2 regions of the Streptomyces sp. NPDC034086 genome follow, and region 1 is predicted to be linked to the other one. Evidence: predicted binding sites of a transcription regulator. Region 1 holds the regulator's gene; the other holds the start of a gene.

Evidence for each region. The regulator HspR, encoded in region 1, represses chaperone genes until heat shock. The targets are predictions, from matches to a motif close to TTGAGNNNNNNNNNCTCAA.
Region 2: lon (endopeptidase La) is a predicted target of HspR. The motif match lies at 1,967-1,985, and genes of this name have one in related genera.

Annotation. Positions count from the first base shown of each region.
Region 1 is NZ_JBVISM010000003.1:218,277-221,682, reverse strand. It holds gene grpE (nucleotide exchange factor GrpE) at 1-382, shown strand, start outside; gene dnaJ (molecular chaperone DnaJ) at 422-1,597, shown strand; gene ACZ514_RS10900 (heat shock protein transcriptional repressor HspR) at 1,599-2,063, shown strand; gene ACZ514_RS10895 (helix-turn-helix transcriptional regulator) at 2,170-3,201, opposite strand.
Region 2 is NZ_JBVISM010000002.1:562,262-565,667, reverse strand. It holds gene lon (endopeptidase La) at 1-1,944, opposite strand, end outside; gene ACZ514_RS07995 (DUF4097 family beta strand repeat-containing protein) at 2,059-2,808, opposite strand; gene ACZ514_RS07990 (sulfurtransferase) at 2,890-3,406, opposite strand, start outside.

The DNA of each region.
Region 1 (3,406 bases):
CCTGCTGACGGAGCTCCTCCCGACCCTGGACGACATCGGCCGGGCGCGGGAGCACGGCGAACTGGTCGGCGGCTTCAAGTCGGTGGCCGAGTCGCTGGAGACCGCCGCGGCCAAGATGGGGCTGCAGCAGTTCGGCAAGGAGGGCGAGCCCTTCGACCCGACGATCCACGAGGCCCTGATGCACTCGTACGCGCCGGACGTCACCGAGACGACCTGCGTGGCGATCCTGCAGCCGGGGTACCGGATCGGCGAGCGCACGATCCGCCCCGCGCGGGTCGCGGTGGCCGAGCCCCAGCCGGGCGCGGCCCCCGCGGCGAAGTCCGAGTCCGGTGACGGCGACACGCCGTCCGACAAGGACACGGATGCCCCCGACGAGGGCTGACGCACACCATGTAGGGATCCGAGAGGAGGGACACCCGGGATGAGCACGAAGGACTTCGTCGAGAAGGACTACTACAAGGTCCTCGGTGTCCCGAAGGACGCCACCGAGGCCGAGATCAAGAAGGCGTACCGGAAGCTCGCCCGCGAGTTCCACCCGGACGCCAACAAGGGCGACGCCTCGGCCGAGGAGCGCTTCAAGGAGATCTCCGAGGCGAACGACATCCTCGGCGACGCCAAGAAGCGCAAGGAGTACGACGAGGCCCGCGCGCTGTTCGGGAACGGCGGCTTCCGCCCCGGCCCGGGCGGCGGCGCCTCGTTCAACTTCGACCTGGGCGACCTGTTCGGCGGTACGCAGCAGGGCGGCCAGGGCGGCTTCGGCGGCGGCCTGGGCGACGTCTTCGGCGGCCTGTTCGGCCGGGGCGCCGGCACCGGTGCGGGCCCCCGCACCCAGCCGCGCCGCGGCCAGGACATCGAGTCGGAGGTCACCCTCTCCTTCACGGAGGCCGTGGACGGCGCGACCGTCCCGCTGCGGATGTCCTCGCAGGCCCCCTGCAAGGCCTGCTCGGGCACCGGCGACCAGAACGGCACCCCCCGGGTGTGTCCGACCTGCGTCGGTACCGGCCAGGTCTCCCGGGGCAGCGGCGGCGGCTTCTCGCTGACCGACCCCTGCGCGGACTGCAAGGGCCGCGGCCTGATCGCGGAGACCCCCTGCGAGGTGTGCAAGGGCAGCGGGCGCGCCCGCAGCTCCCGCACCATGCAGGTCCGGATCCCCGCGGGCGTCTCCGACGGCCAGCGGATCCGGCTGCGCGGCAAGGGCGCACCGGGCGAGCGGGGCGGCCCGGCGGGCGACCTGTACGTGGTGGTGCACGTCGGCACGCACCCGGTGTTCGGCCGCAAGGGCGACAACCTCACGGTGACGGTCCCCGTGACCTTCGCGGAGGCCGCCCTGGGCGCCGACATCAAGGTGCCGACCCTGGGCGGCCCGCCGGTCACCCTGAAGCTCCCCCCGGGCACCCCCGGCGGCCGCACCATGCGGGCCCGCGGCAAGGGCGCGGTCCGCAAGGACGGCACCCGCGGCGACCTGCTCGTCACGGTGGAGGTCGCGGTCCCGGCGGAGCTGTCGGACAAGGCCCGCGAGGCCCTGGAGATGTACCGGGACGCCACCGGGTCCGAGGACCCGCGCGCCCTCCTGTTCGAGTCCGCGAAGGGAGCATGACATGGACGGCCGCCGACGACAGCCCCGCTTCGGCGAGGGGGCGTACCAGCTCACCGACGAGACCCCGGTCTACGTGATCTCGGTGGCCGCCCAGCTCTCGGGCCTGCATCCGCAGACCCTGCGCCAGTACGACCGCCTCGGCCTGGTCTCCCCGGACCGTACCGCCGGCCGCGGCCGGCGGTATTCGGCCAGGGACATCGAACTGCTCCGCACGGTGCAGCAGCTGTCCCAGGACGAGGGCATCAACCTGGCGGGGATCAAGCGGATCATCGAACTGGAGAACCAGGTGGCCGCGCTCCAGCAGCGCGTCGCCGAGCTGTCCGCCGCCGTGGACGGGGCGGCCGCCGCCCTGCGGGCCCGCGAGGCCCAGGTGCACGCCTCGTACCGCCGCGACCTGGTCCCGTACCAGCCGCCCGTGCCGGGCAACGCGCTGGTCGTCTGGCGTCCCAAGCGCACCGGCGACTGACCTCCCCGAGCGCCCTGAAGGCCCCGTCAGCCCCCTCCCGTCGCGGAGCGGGCCCCGGCGGGGCCTTCCGCGCGTCACGGGCCCTGCGGGGCCCCTGGGGCCCGCCTCAGCCCTCCGGGAGCTCCGCCGGGTTCGTGCTGTGCAGGATCCCGGACTGGGCGATGAGGTAGCCCAGCTGGGCCCGGCTGCCGCTGCCCAGGGCGGCGGCCAGTTTCGCGATGTGCGCGCGGCAGGTGCGGACGTTCATTCCCAGCCGGCGGGCGATCGCCTCGTCCACGTGCCCCTCGATCAGCAGCTGGGCGATGGACCGCTGGACTCCCGAGATACCATCCGGGTGGTGCGTGTAGGTGACCTCGTCGCCCAACGGCACGGCCCGGCGCCACAGTTGCTCGAAGACCTTGATGAGGTAGTCCACCAGTCCCGGGTGCCGCAGTTCCAGGGCCACCCGCCGGTCGTCGCTGGCGGGGATGATGGCCACGGTGCGGTCGAAGATCATGAGACGCTCTATCAGCTCCTCCAGCGTGCGGATCTCCACCTTCCCCGTGGAGATCCGGTCCACGTAGGCGAGCGTGCCCTGGCTGTGCCGCACGGTGTGCTGGTAGAGCGTCCGGATGCTCACCCCGCGGTCGATCATCGGCGTGGCCCGCTCCAGGGACTCGCTGAGGACGAAGGTGGGGCGGGCGCCGCCCGGCTGCACCGTCAGGGCCTCGGTGTGGCACTCGGCGGTGGCCAGGTCGATGGCGGCGTTGATCTGGTCGAACCCCTCCAGCACCGTGATGGCGTGGGTGTTGGCGGGGCTCTGCGCGCTGATGGTGAGGAACGGCTCGAATGCATCGGTGAGATCTACGGCGGTGCGTCTGCGCTCCTGGATCTCGCGTTCGATCGGATGGAGCCGCTGGGCCAGCGCGATGGACGGAGGAACCGCGCGCAGCTGGTTCGCGTCGTCCGGGTCGGGTCGCAGCAGTGCGAATTCGAGCAGGCAGGGGGCGTTCACGACCTCGCCGCGGGCCACGCGGCCGGTGCTCAGGGCGGCCGCGTACAGTCGCGCTCCCTCGCTGCACATCTCGGTGACGGGGTGGTGATGTGTCGGGTTTATGTCGCTCTTGGGCAAATCTCCACCCCCCAGGGTCCTGAACATGTAAGAACATGATGCATCGTCCCTGTGGCACTGACGTGCCTGAATGAGCCATCGTCTGTCAGTGCGGGGGAGAGGATTCCATCAAGTGAGGACGAAGCCGACCATGTATAAGAGAATGCTTCGCTCGGCGCTTGCCGTTGTTTTCTCCGCCGTCGCGGTCTTTGGAGCAGTCGTCGCCGTCAGCGGTGACGAGGGAAGCGCTCAG
Region 2 (3,406 bases), on a different contig from region 1:
GTCGCCCAGCTGGCCGGTGAGGGTCAGTCCGGCCGCGCCGGTCTCCGGGTCGGCGAGCGAGGCCTCGACGAACAGGACGTCGCCGCCGGCCCCGGTCACGGCGAGGCCGGTGGCCACGCCGGGCACCGCGGTACGCCGCTCCGCCGGGTCCTGGGCGGACTCCGGGACGTGGTGCGGCCGGCCGATCAGGCCGCGCAGCTCGCCCGCTCCGATGGCGAAGGGGAACGCGCGCTCGCCCAGCTCGTGCTGGGCGGCGACCTTGCGCAGGAGGCGGGCGATGGACCGCTCCAGGGTGCGCACGCCGGCCTCGCGGGTGTACTCGCCCGCCAGCTTGCGCAGCGCGTCCTCCTGGAGGTCCACCTCCTCGGCGGTCAGGCCGGCACGCTCCAGCTGGCGGGGCAGCAGGTGGTCACGGGCGATGACGATCTTCTCGTCCTCGGTGTACCCGTCGAGGCGGACCACTTCCATGCGGTCGGCGAGGGCCTCGGGGATGGCCTCCAGGACGTTGGCGGTCGCGAGGAAGACCACGTCGCTGAGGTCCAGCTCGACCTCCAGGTAGTGGTCCCGGAAGGTGTGGTTCTGCGCGGGGTCCAGGACCTCCAGCAGGGCGGCCGCCGGGTCGCCCCGGAAGTCGGAGCCGACCTTGTCGATCTCGTCGAGGAGCACGACCGGGTTCATCGACCCGGCCTCCTTGACGGCCCGCACGATGCGGCCGGGCAGGGCGCCGACGTAGGTCCGCCGGTGGCCGCGGATCTCGGCCTCGTCCCGCACGCCGCCGAGGGCCACGCGCACGAACTTGCGGCCCATCGCGTGGGCCACGCTCTCGCCGAGCGAGGTCTTCCCGACGCCGGGCGGGCCCACGAGCGCTAGCACGGCGCCTCCGCGGCGGCCCCCGATGACGCCCATCCCCCGCTCGCCGCGCCGCTTGCGCACGGCGAGGTACTCGGTGATGCGGTCCTTCACGTCGTCCAGGCCCGCGTGCTCGGCGTCGAGGACCGCCCGGGCGCCCTGGATGTCGTACTCGTCCTCGGTGCGCTCGTTCCAGGGCAGCTCCAGCACCGTGTCCAGCCAGGTGCGGATCCAGGAGCCCTCCGGGCTCTGGTCGCTGGCCCGCTCCAGCTTGTCGACCTCCTTGAGCGCGGCCTCCCGCACCTTCTCGGGCAGGTCGGCGGCCTCGACGCGGGCCCGGTAGTCGTCGGACTCCTCGCCCTCCTTCTCCCCGCCCAGCTCGCGCAGCTCCTTGCGGACCGCCTCCAGCTGGCGGCGCAGCAGGAACTCCCGCTGCTGCTTGTCGACGCCGTCCTGGACGTCCTTGGCGATGGACTCGGCGATGTCCTGCTCGGCCAGGTGGTCGGTGAGCGCCTTGACGGCGAGCCGGAGCCGGGCGACCGGGTCGATGGTCTCCAGCAGCTCCACCTTCTGGGCCACGGTCAGGAACGGGGAGTACCCGCTGTTGTCGGCGAGGGCGGAGACCCCCTCGATCTGCTGCACCCGGTCCACGACCTGCCAGGCGCCGCGCTTCTTGAGCCAGCTGGTGGCGAGGGCCTTGTACTCCTTGACGAGCTCGGCGACGGCCCCGGGCAGCGGGTCGGGGACCTTCTCGTCGACGCTCTCGCCCTCGACCCAGAGCGCCGCTCCCGGCCCGGTGGTCCCGGCGCCGATCCGGACCCGGCCGCGCCCGCGGATCAGCGCCCCGGGATCCCCGTCGGAGAGCCGCCCGACCTGTTCGACGGTCCCCAGCACTCCGATCCCCGCGTACGTCCCGTCGACGCGCGGCACGAGCAGCACCCGGGGCTTCCCGTCCCCGGCCGCCGCCTGCGCCGCCTCGACGGCTGCGCGCACCTCGGCGTCGGACAGGTCCAGGGGAACGACCATCCCGGGCAGCACGACCTCGTCGTCGAGCGGCAGTACGGGCAGGGTGAGCGTTACGGACGTCGAAGCCATGATCTTCCCTCCGGCAGTGAAGTTGAGCTACGTCGACTCAATGGTTCTGCGCCGCCCATTGTTCCCCCACACCCGTTCGCCGGGGGCGAACAACACCGGAGGCCGTACGCGCCGTCAGCTCGGGACGGTGAGCCGGATGTCGCCGGAGCCGGTGCGCACCGTGATGCGGGAAGGGGCGTCGGGGGCGTCGGCGAAGGAGACGTCCCGCTTGCCCGAGGCCGTGGTGGCCGACACCCGGTACGGGGCCTGCGGCGTCTTCAGGGTCACGTCGCCCGAGCCGGTCGTGAAGGACACCGAGCCCGGCGCCTTCTCGAAGCCGACGGTGGCGTCCCCGGAGCCCGACCGGAACTCGAACTCGGAGCCCGACAGGCCCTCGGCCCTCAGGTCCCCGGAGGAGGTGCGGATCCTCAGCGGGCCCGTGATCCGCTCGGCCCGGACGTCGCCGGAGGAGGATTCCAGCTCGGCGGAGGCCACTCCCGTCACGGTGATGTCACCGCTGCTGCTGCCGGCCGTGAGCTTCGCCGAGGCCGGCACCTCCAGCCGGTAGTCGACCCAGCAGGTGTCCCCCGGGTCCGGGCAGCCGTCGGTGAAGCGCAGCACCCCGGCCGAGACCCGCTGACCGGGCACGGGCGCGGTGTCGCCCCGGTAGTGCACGACCCGGCGGACGGCCACCCCGGGGCCGCCGCCCGGCACGACCTCGACGGAACCGCGCCGGAGACCCGTCAGCTCCACCGCGGTGACCGCCTCGGTGACGGTGGTGTCCGCGTCGGCGGTCTTCAGCCTGGCCTCCTCCACGAACGAGCAGCCGGACAGGAGGAGGGCCACGGCGGTGGCGGCGAGGGCGGTGCGGGTCAAGGTGCGCATGCGGCCGAGTCTGCCGGGCCCGGGGCCCGTCCGCGCTGGTGCGGGTATCCGGAGCCGTGGTGGGGTTAACCCCACCCCCGGTCAGGGCCCGGTCACCACCGGCCGCAGCTCCGAGGGCAGGCCCCACTCGCTCCACGAGCCGTCGTACACGGCCGGCCCCTCGTACCCGGCGAGGGTGGCGCCCAGCGCGAGGACGCAGGCCGTGACGCCCGAACCGCAGCTGAAGTACAGCCGTTCCCGCTCCCCCGCCAACGCCCCGAAGACCTCGCGCAGTTCCCCGGCGGGGCGCATCAGCCCGCCGGGCCCCTGGAGCTCGCCGAACGGCAGGTTCAGCGCGCCCGGCATGTGCCCGCCGCGCAGCCCCGGCCGGGGCTCCGGCGCGGTGCCGGCGAAGCGCTCCCGGGTACGCGCGTCGATCACGGCGGCGGCCGGGTCGGCGAGGGCGGCCGTGACCGCGGCGGCGTCCACCAGCAGCCCGGCGCGGGGCCGGGCGGTGAAGGAGCCGCGCGGGCCGTCGTACGCCGCCGGCTCGCCCTCGACGGGCAGCCCGGCCGCGGCCCACGCGGGCAGGCCCCCGTCCAGCACGGCCACCCGGTCG